DNA from 3 places in the Candidatus Solincola tengchongensis genome. Region 2 is predicted to be linked to each of the others. Evidence: riboswitches for the same ligand, from Rfam matches in the RefSeq annotation. Region 2 holds a riboswitch; each other region holds the start of a gene.
The links. A riboswitch is a leader RNA that binds a small molecule or an ion and turns the genes downstream of it on or off. The one in region 2 is predicted to bind cyclic di-GMP.

Region 1 (3,250 bases), on a different contig from region 2:
CTTCTTCTTGCGGCTCCCCCTGGCGGCGACCTCCGCGCCCGGAACGCCGCTTATGCTCTCCACACGGACCTCGGTGAAGAGCTGCCGGTGCCCGCGCTTGCGGTGGTATCCCTTCTTGGGGCGGTACTTGAAGACCACTACCTTTCTTCCCTTGCCATGCCCCAGCACGGTGCCCTCCACTTTGACCTTGCCGGCCTCCGGGCCTACCAATACCTTGCCCTCCCCTCCGGCCATGATCACGCGCTCGAAGACGATCTTCTCGCCCACCGGGACGTCAAGCTTCTCCACCCGGATCACCGAGCCGCTCTCCACCCGGTACTGCTTCCCGCCCGTCTCTATGACTGCGTACATGACATCCAACCTCCAGGGTCATTTTAACACGGTTTTATAAGATAACACGGTGCCCGTGCACTGTAAAGGAAGACGGTCCGTCCCCTACGACCCTGTACGGCCTCCTTCCGTGAACCTCCCGGGTTCCACCCCGTCGGGCAACCTCTTGCAGGAAGGGGTGGAGCAGGTCCGACAGAGCGGGGCCGCCCGGAGACCGGACGGCCCCTCTTATATGAAACCCTCAACCGGTCAAAGCACGCAGCCCTCGGCGAAGAACCAGTCCGTGGAGGGCTGGGCGGCTCCCACGGAACTGTTGCCGTCGGTGATGCCGCCGAAGTTGAAGTACTCGGCCAGCTCCGCCACCACGGGGAGCGAGGCCTTCACCTGGGTGGAGACGTCGGTGGACTCCAGGCCGGGTATCTCGTCCACGTGCACCGTGCGGCGAGCGTGCGGCGCCAGCTTGACCGTGCGCTCCACGCGCTGACCGCCCGGTCGCATGAAGCTCAGGGTGACCGTGGACTCGCTTTCGTGAGGGTTGACCAGGAGCACGTAGAGGTCGAAGGACCCGCCCGTGTAACCCTCGGCCAGGTACCACTCGTCGCGCAGGGACTGGGCGCCGATGGTGTTGTGCCCGCCCGTGCGGCCGGCGTAGCTGAAGTACATGGCCCGCTCGGCGACGATGGGGAGGTCTGAGGCGACCTGGGTGGAGACGTCGGTGGACTCCAGGCCGGGTATCTCGTCCACGTGCACCGTGTAGCGACGGCGGGCGGGCACGTTCACCTGGTGGGTGACCACCCGTCCGTCGGGGCGCATGAAGTTGAGGGTCACCGCGGCCCCGCTCTCGTTGGGGTTCTGGAGGAGGATCCAGGTGTCGAAGGTCCCTCCGGTGTAGCCCTCGGCGAAGAACCAGCTGCTGGAGGGGCTGGGGGCGCCGATGGAATCCGACCCCCCTTTCTTCCCCTGGTAATTGAAGTACATGGCCCGCTCCGCGAGGACCGGGAGGTCGCTACTCACGTGCACGGAGAAACTCCCCTTCCCCACCGTCTCGCGGACCGGCACCGTGAAACGGCTGTAGGCCCCCACCTGGTAGGTGAAGACCCGGTTCTCGCCGTCCTCTCCCTGGAAGGTCACCTCCACCCTCGCCGTGGCTCCGTTGGGGTTCATTATGAGCACGAAGGTGTCGAAGGTGGCCGACGGGGCGGGTGAGGCCCCCGGGAGCTCAGCGGTGGGCGGGATGGTGGTGAAGCGCATGAACTCCTGGGTTATGTACAGCCCGCCCGGCCCCGGGACCACGCCTATCCCGATGCAGTTGAACTCACGGCGCAGTATGTTCTCCCGGTGGGAGGGGCTGTTCATGAGCGCCTGGAAGGCCGCGTCCACGTTGGGGGCCTTGGCGATGTTCTCGCCGGCCAGCGTCCACCCCGTTATCCCGCGCGCGGCGATACGTTGCTGCAGGTTCCCGGAGACCGGGGAATCGTGGCCGAAGAAGTTGTACTGTATCATCTCCTGGGAATAGGAGCGGGCGAAGTCGGTGAGCTGCTGTTCCACGAGCAGTGAGGGGAGGCCGGCCGCATTACGTGCCTGGTTTACCAGTTCCAGCATGCGCGCCTCCTCCGCGGAGACGTTCACAGCCGCCTGAGCGTTCCCCGTCATGAGAGCCGGCAGCACGGCGGACAGGAATATCAGACCTATCGCCACCAGGCATGTGATGCCCTTTCGCCACCAGGTGAGCCCCTTCAATCTCGTTCTCCCCCTTCTTGTCCCCGAGGGCTGGTGGCGACCTCTTCCGCTCCCCAAAAAAACGCCCTTTCCCGGCGGAAAGGGCGTCGCTTTTCAAGGCGGCAGCCTGGCGATCATAACCGCTCTCGCGGTCTTAGACCCATGGCTTTGCGCCCTCTCCTTTCGGAAGAGTTTGCCTTTATCACCTTCGGGGATATTCGGTTTTCAATTTTCAAAACAGTTATCGGCAGTACATATATCTTTCTTTAAGCTTCCAGACGTCGTATTTCGATCAACCGGATGGGCGGAACGGGTTTCCGCCGCGGGGTGGAAAACCCGCTATGACCCTAAAGGCAAGGCGTGAACTTTCCGATAAAAGAAATGCCAAAATATCATTGCCGAGTGAGTTTTGGCCCGGACCGGAAAGTCTGCCCGCTTTCCGGTCGTCTTTTTTCTCTCCATACCCTGCGGTGAGGCCCTACCCTCGGACCGCACACCTGCGCAAGCCCCAGGCACGCGGATGCCCTGCGTCTTGGGCCCCATCCGTCCCCGCGCCGCCTCAGTGCCGAGGGTCGGGCCATCCCCGGAGAAAGTAGAGCGGTTGCTGGCTGCGCCCCGAGAGACCCGCGGTGTCCTCGGAGCCGGACGGCGATATGGGCCTGAGAATCGGAGCCGACCCGGTGTGAGCGCGGAAGGGGGCACAAGAAGGTCTCCGTGGTGCAGGAAGATGCGGCCGCCGACACCCTAGTTGCCGTCGGCGTCCCTGTCGGGACCTCCGTGCCTTTCCGTCCTTTCCAGCCGTCCCTTCACCACGACCCTTCGCGAGGCGCTGTACCAGGGATGGCAGGCGGTCAGGGTCACCTCGCGCTCCTCCCCCTGCTCCAACACCGTGAGGTCGGTGGGCAGGACGACGCGCTGTTCGTAGACCAGATAGGTATAGCGCGCCTCCGCCGTCTCCAGGACTATCTCATCACCCGGTCTCAATTGCTCGATGTGGCGGAAGGGAGCTCCATAAGTGGTGCGGTGGCCGCTGATGACGCAGTTGCCCACCTGCCCGGGATAAGCCGTGCCGGGTATATGCCCGGGGCCGCGTTTCAGGTTCTCCGTGTCCTCAAGGCCCTCCAGCTCGACCACGATGGCGTCGAGGCCCAGGCGGCTCACCAGAAGACGGGCTATCCCGTCACCCACGGCCACCGGTTCG
Region 2 (3,250 bases):
AGGCACACAGTAGTAGCACTTCAGCTCGAAGGTGCTGAAGGTGTCGGTGTAGGTCCTACCGGCCCACTCCACGGTAAGGGCTCGCCACCCCTCCGGGACGACCATGTTCACTTGGTAACGACCGTGGAGGTTCTCGCCCAGAGGGTTTCCGAAGAGGTCGTAATTGTTGCATGGAAGCTCTTTCCAGCTGCTGCAGCCATGGGGATAGACGGGCAACCATGAGGGGCCGGCGCCCGTCGGCTTCTGGTAGGGACCGTCCCAGCCGTCGGCGGGGATCAGCATCCCGTCCATGTCGTGGAAGAGCTCGATGACCACCGGCTGGGGATGCAGTGAATCACCGTCATCCAACTGGCCGTTGCAGTTTGTGTCCTCGAAGACCAACACCTCGACCTTGCCCTTGAGGCACTCCGTCCTTTTGTTGAGGAAGTCCACGCCGGTGATCTCCTGGCCGGCGTCCACCTGGACGCCGTCGTGGGAGCCGTCGGCGGGATTGGTGGGCGTCCAGCAGTCGCAAAGGACCTCCTTGACCGTGTAGGTACCCGGTTCCAGTTCCTGGAAGGAGTATCCCCCGTCCTCCCCGGTGATCGTATCCGCCACCTTGGCCCCGTCCTGCCACAGCTCCACGGTCACCCCGGGGACAGCCGGCTCGCCGGGGTCGTGGACGCCGTCCCCGTCCAGGTCCTCGTATTTATGCCCGGAGATGGAGCCCGGGGGCTGAGGCAGGGGCGCGTTGCCGAAGAAAACGGTGACCGTCTCGCCGCAGGGCTGCGGCATCCAGCACTGGATGCTGGAACCGGTGCACAGCTCGATCTCGTAAGAGGTGGGTGTTGTGGCCCGGTACCCCGGAGGCACGGTCTCGCTCACCACGTAGATCCCCGGTTCGAGGTCCTCGTAGCATGCCCGACCGTCCTGACCCGTTAGGCGAGGATTGCCGCCGTTGAGGGTGATGGTCACCCCGGCCATTCCCGTTTCCCCGGAGTCTTTTACCCCGTCACCGTCAGAGTCCAGGAACTTGACCACGCAGATCTCGCACTCCGGCTGCGGCGGGGGGCAGCACAGGGGCTGGGACCCCTCCGCGGCTGGCGCCGCTTCCGCCTCGCTCTCGCCCATGCCCGTTCCGGGGTCAACAACCTTTCCGGCCCCGGCGCCCTCCAATGCCTGGCCCTCGCCGGTGGCGGGCACTCCTTCCGTGCTTCCCTCCCCCTGTGCCAAGACCTCCGCTTCGCACGATACCGCGGTCGCCGCGGCGCTCTGCGGCTCCTCGGGCGTCTCGCCATCGCCGGCCAACGCCGAGACTATGCCGCCGAGCAGTGTGGCCAGGAGCAGCAGGCACACGGAAAGGATCACCAGTCCCTTCCTTGACCCTTTCATTCGGTTCACCTCCGTTTTGAAGATCCTTCCATCTGATTTTTGGGCAACAGGAATAGTGGGCTTCCGATGGAAGGGCTTCTCGTCACGGTGACAAGGGGAGGATCATAAAGAGTCGGTTACCAGAAAGACTTTGCCGAGTGAGTTCTGGCCCAGACCGGAAAACCTGCCCCTTTTCCAGCCCTCCCTGGTTTTTGTGTCCTCCTTTTGTCATCCCTCCGCCAATATACCCTTTATACAAAAACCCGATCGCATAGCGATCGGGCCGGTTTCACCACTCGCTCCCCGTCATCCAGGTGACCAGGTCACGGACGACGGATCTCAGCTTTCCCTATCGCCAGTATAAAACTGAACCGATTCCCGTTATCCATTTTTATTATACAATTAAAAGGTGGAAAATTGAACAGTTTATTCCCGTCAAGACGATCATCCTCGTCAAGAAGCCCCGGCCATCCGTTCCCTTCCCCTCTCCGCAGGGAGCAGTGAGGCCGCCAGGAGCTCGGGCAGGTTGTGGAAGAGGGGCTCCCTCTCCTCCAGCGCTCCTTCCCGGAAGATGTCGTAAAGGGCTTCTCCCATGGCCAGGTAAACCCAGAAGAGGGTCAGCATGGGGATGGCGAAGAGGATCCAGGCCCCGAACATGTTGGACACGGCGTAACCCACCATGCCCAGCATGAAGGCCTCGGCATGGAAGTAAATGCAGGGGTCCTGGCGGGAGCGGGATCGCGCCCGGAGGAGGATGCCCCAGTAGATCCCGAAGAGGAGCAGGAAGGCGGTCAGGCCCACCAGGCCGTGGGACACAAGGTAGGTGAGGAAGGCGTTCTCCACCGCCGCCCAGGTCTGGCGGATGTTGTTCTCGATGATGCGCTGCCCCTCCATGCCCATGCCGATGCCGAAGATGGGGTGCTCGAGAAAGTAGTCTAAGGCCAGTTTGTAGGTATAGATGCGCACCTGCGCCGCCTCCTTGGCGCTGAGGCTGGAAAAGCGCTTCTTCACGAACTCCGGGGGGTTGAGCATGACGAAGATGAGCGCCAGAACCAGTATCACCGTGGCCGCCGTGAGCCAAAGCCGGCGGTCGAAGAGCCCGAATAGGCCGTAGAGGGCGGCGATGACCCCTGCGGCCACCCAGGCGGCCCGGGACCCGGTGAGGAAGAGGGCGGCCATGTTGATGCCCATCCCGGCCAAAAGGAGGAACCAGGAGAAGTAGCGGCGACCCCTCCAGGCCAGGCTCAGGAGACTCACGAAGAAGGGAAGTGCGAAAATGAGGTACCCGCCCAGGACGTTGGGGTGGAGGAAGGTGGAGTTGATGCGGTAGGCCTGCGCCTCGCTTTCCCCGGCCACATAGTTAACCGACTCCGGGTAACCGAGCTTGGCGAGCACGTGCTGGGCGACCCATTCCGTCTTCGTCTGCCCGATGGCCTTCTGGACCAGTCCAAACAGGGCCACCAGGGTGAAGCAGACCATCATCAGGATCACCAGGTTGCGGAAGGCCTGGCGCGTCCTCACGATGCTGATGACCACGAAGAAGACGTAGGCGAAGACGACGGTGCGCACGAAACGGAAGGCCATAACCAGCCCATTGGCGTCGTGGAGGAAGCCCACGAAACAGGCCAGGATGGAGGTGAGCACGTAGGCGGCGACGGCGATGGTGATCGGGCTTCGGACTTTCAACTCCGCCTTTCCGTTCACCGTCTTGATGAGGAGAGCCACGAAGGTCAAAGCCATGACGATCTCGTGGATGTTGAAGTGTATCCCCCTCGACTCACCCACCATGGCCACCTGTATGCCCAGGTTCCAGGTGGGGCCGGCCTGGGGGAGGGTGAGGTTGAAGAAGATGAAGATGGCCACCCCCAGCCAGAGCCACTGGTAGATGACCACCAGGAGG
Region 3 (3,250 bases), on a different contig from region 2:
CGACCACCGGTTTTTGCTTCGCCTGATCGGCCTCCTCCTGGGTTATGAATCCCAGCTCGGCCATCTTGTCCAGGACCAGGTTGCGCCGGCGCATAGCTCCTTCGGCGTTGGTGTAGGGGGAGTAATAGTTGGGGATGCGGATCACCGCCGCCAGGAGGGCGGCCTCCTCCAAGGAGAGCTCCGAGGGTTGCTTCCCGAAGAAGGTCTGGGAGGCGGTCTTCACCCCGTAGCATCCCTGTCCGAAATAGACGTCGTTGAGATAGAGCTCGAGTATCTTGTCCTTGGAGTACTTCCTCTCCAGCTTGTTGGCCAGGCTGGCCTCCTCCACCTTGCGCCAGTAGGTCCTCTCCTTACCGGTGAGGGTGTTCTTCACGTACTGCTGGGTGATGGTGGAGGCGCCCTGCACCACCTTTCCCTGTACCACGTTGGTCCAGAAGGCACGGGCGATGGCCTTCCAGTCCACACCGCTGTGGGAGTAGAAGCGTTCGTCCTCGATGGCGATGACCGCCTGGCGCAGGTAAGGCGATATCTGGTCCAGGGATATCTTTTCGCGGTGCTGTTCCCCGTGCAGTTCGGCGATGACCGTGCCGTCGGCGGCCAGTATCTTGGAGGTCTGGTCCATGCGGTGCTTCTCCAGCTGGGAGAGACTGGGAAGGCCCACGCCGGTATAGAACCAGGCCAGGAAACCTCCGGCAAGCAGGACCAGACACAGGAAGACGATCAGCGATATGCGCAGGAATACTCGCATGGCACTACCTCTTGACGACCCGGTCCTGCCTCGATTCTACCCTTATGCTACCCTTATGAATAGACAGTGGGAAGCAGGCCGGGGTTCCCAGGTCGGCGCATCCTCCACCCTCTCACGGCGCTCTCAGGCGTTCCCGGCCATCTTCTTTTCGCTAATCGGACTTCTCCACTGCCGGCTTTCTATCCTTCCCTTCCCGGGAGACGATCGCGGGGAATGAGGTGCAGGTGCTGCGAGGAGGGTTCTAGGTTCCAAGTGGGATATAAGTAAACCGGGGCGACCCGGAAAAAGACGGGCATCCGGTTCGCCTCCCGTTCCCGGCCCCATTCACCGCTTCCGTGACTTGCCCGGAGGCGACCTACCTCAGTGTGGAGCCCGCTTCCCAGGGGACAGGAAACGCCACCGACCGGGCACCATCCCTCGAGCAGCGGAAGAGACGACCGAAAGGCGAGGTGCCCGGCAGGAGCAGGATTTCCGGAACCATGCGAGGTCTCGCCCGAGACATATTTTTAAATGGCATGGAGAATCCTTCGTAAATCGAGGACGAAAAGAAGAAAAGGGAGGTATGGAACGAGAGGCTTGCCCGAGCCGTGCCGGCTTACGGTCGCCGCGCTGGGTTAAAAGAGATGGAATTTCACCGCTCAGGAAGATCGAAATCCAAGTATGAAAATGCCCATATGCTTGTTATGCTTGATAATTTATGGAAAATATGTAAAAATTTCATCACAATTGTAGGCTGAACTTCGGGCGAAAGGGGCATCAACGAAAAGCATCTTCCATCTTTCTTGACCAGTTAGCGTTAGGAAGCTGTGAACCCCGGTTTGAAGTCTGGTCACCTGAACCGGGAGGAGCTAGTGGTGAAACCGGCCTGAACGGGAGACGTTCTGGTCGGTTTTATAAATTATTAAGCGGCTTATGGGGGTGAAAAGGCTTTAAAAGATCGCGTTAGGGTGTGGGGATGAAAAGAGGGGAGATATTCTTCGGGGTGATCGATTAAAAAGGAGGGGCAGCTGCCACTGCCCCTAGGCACACCATGAGCCCGGCTAGGCCTTTAGTGCACCCATTTTTATTTTAATACATACGTCTCAAAAGGGGAAGGTGGTAAGACGTGAAGTCCTCCTCTGGAAAAACGCTTGCGCGGCGGAAGAAGAGCCATACGTTTTCCGACGTGGGCTGGGAGGAGACGTTCCTCAACGGGCGCAAGACGATCGGTTGCACCCTCCTGGCGCTGCTTTTCGCTTTGACGGCATCCCTTGCCTATACGGAGAGACTGGCGCCCACCATGGCCCTCTGGAGCGACACGGAGGAACTCGTGGCCGTGATCAGCATCCAGGGCGTGGAAATGCCCGGCGTCTTGAATGAGGATGCGCCCGTTCTGCTTTTCGTGGAACCCTTGACGCTTTACGCGGGAACCTTCGCCGAGGTTGTCGTTACCTGCAGCAACAACCCGGGTCAGGGTTTCGCGATCTCCATGTGGAACGAGGTGGCTTCGCTCCAGCCCTCGCAGATGAGGGCGCTGAGCGACGGCCGGTTTCTCTGCACCTTCGATTTAAGGGATGTGGGAGCGGGAGTCTTCACCCTGACCCTGCGAACGCCCGAAGGGAAAGAGGCGTCCCTTCCCTCATGCCTCACCGTCCTCGTGCCGGACTCGGGAGGTGGGGGTGCGGCCTCACCGGGAAGGGAGGGGAAGGGGGGCGGGGGCGGCGCCGTGTCGCCCACCCCCGGCGACCCGGCACGGACTGCGCCGTCAGGCGGTAACGGCACCCCCGCGTCACCGGACCGGCCCCCATGGGAAGGCCCTGTAGACGACGCGAGCCCGCCGAACGGGGGGCAGGACCAAAAGCCGCGCGGCGACGAGCCGACCCCGGGTGGCATCGGGGGCTTCAAGGTGACCCCTTCCGTGGTCAACGCGGCGCTCTCCGTGGAGCTGCTGATCGAGGGAGGGGTCTTCCGGACCGGCTGGCAGGCCAGGCTGACGAGAAGCGGATATACCGCCTGGAGCGTGTCCTTTGCCGTTCTTTCCGAAACCCAAGTGCGTTGTGGGTTCAACCTCCTGGACCTCGCACCCGGGGTCTACAAGCTCGAGATCACCGATTACCGGGACCACGTCATTTATTGCATCGGGTATGTGAAGGTGATCTGAGGAGAGGGGGTGACGGAAAGCGGGTACACGTCGCACGGTGTGAGCAAGGCAGGAAGAGCACATGGTGAGCCCGGCTAGGCCTTTCGTGTACCCGCTTTCCTTTTTGGAACACGGTTTGTGGGAGAAGTGGCTAGGGGGCGACGCGCTGTGCTAACGGCCCCTCGAGGCCAGAGGTCGAACATCCCACGCCGTTTCGCATCACGGCGCCGGTAGCGTGGCGAAAGGAGGTGATGAGACGAAAGACCCAGCAGAAAGCGTGGCGCCGTTGCGGTTGTCGAGAGGATGGAAAGCGCTCGATTCATGGGGGAATACATCGAGCGGCGGAAAGGAGGAAAGGATGAAGAAGGTACTCCTGATCGGAG

Region 1: it holds a riboswitch for cyclic di-GMP, as region 2 does, so the genes downstream of both, H7007_RS07570 (CAP domain-containing protein) here and H7007_RS12280 (SdrD B-like domain-containing protein) in region 2, are expected to answer to the same signal.
Region 3: it holds a riboswitch for cyclic di-GMP, as region 2 does, so the genes downstream of both, H7007_RS05940 (hypothetical protein) here and H7007_RS12280 (SdrD B-like domain-containing protein) in region 2, are expected to answer to the same signal.

What each region holds. Positions count from the first base shown of each region.
Region 1 covers NZ_JACVJJ010000084.1:53,862-57,111, reverse strand. Annotated here, with positions in the region: partial or broken gene rplU (50S ribosomal protein L21) at 49-351, opposite strand; gene H7007_RS07570 (CAP domain-containing protein) at 580-2,070, opposite strand; cyclic di-GMP riboswitch class I at 2,168-2,257, opposite strand; gene H7007_RS07565 (sortase) at 2,794-3,250, opposite strand, start outside.
Region 2 covers NZ_MU158678.1:1,976-5,225, forward strand. Annotated here, with positions in the region: partial or broken gene H7007_RS12280 (SdrD B-like domain-containing protein) at 1-1,371, opposite strand, end outside; cyclic di-GMP riboswitch class II at 1,623-1,708, opposite strand; gene H7007_RS12285 (O-antigen ligase family protein) at 1,804-3,250, opposite strand, start outside.
Region 3 covers NZ_JACVJJ010000067.1:15,393-18,642, reverse strand. Annotated here, with positions in the region: gene H7007_RS05945 (PBP1A family penicillin-binding protein) at 1-748, opposite strand, end outside; cyclic di-GMP riboswitch class II at 1,540-1,623, shown strand; gene H7007_RS05940 (hypothetical protein) at 1,854-2,888, shown strand; gene H7007_RS05935 (TasA family protein) at 3,226-3,250, shown strand, end outside.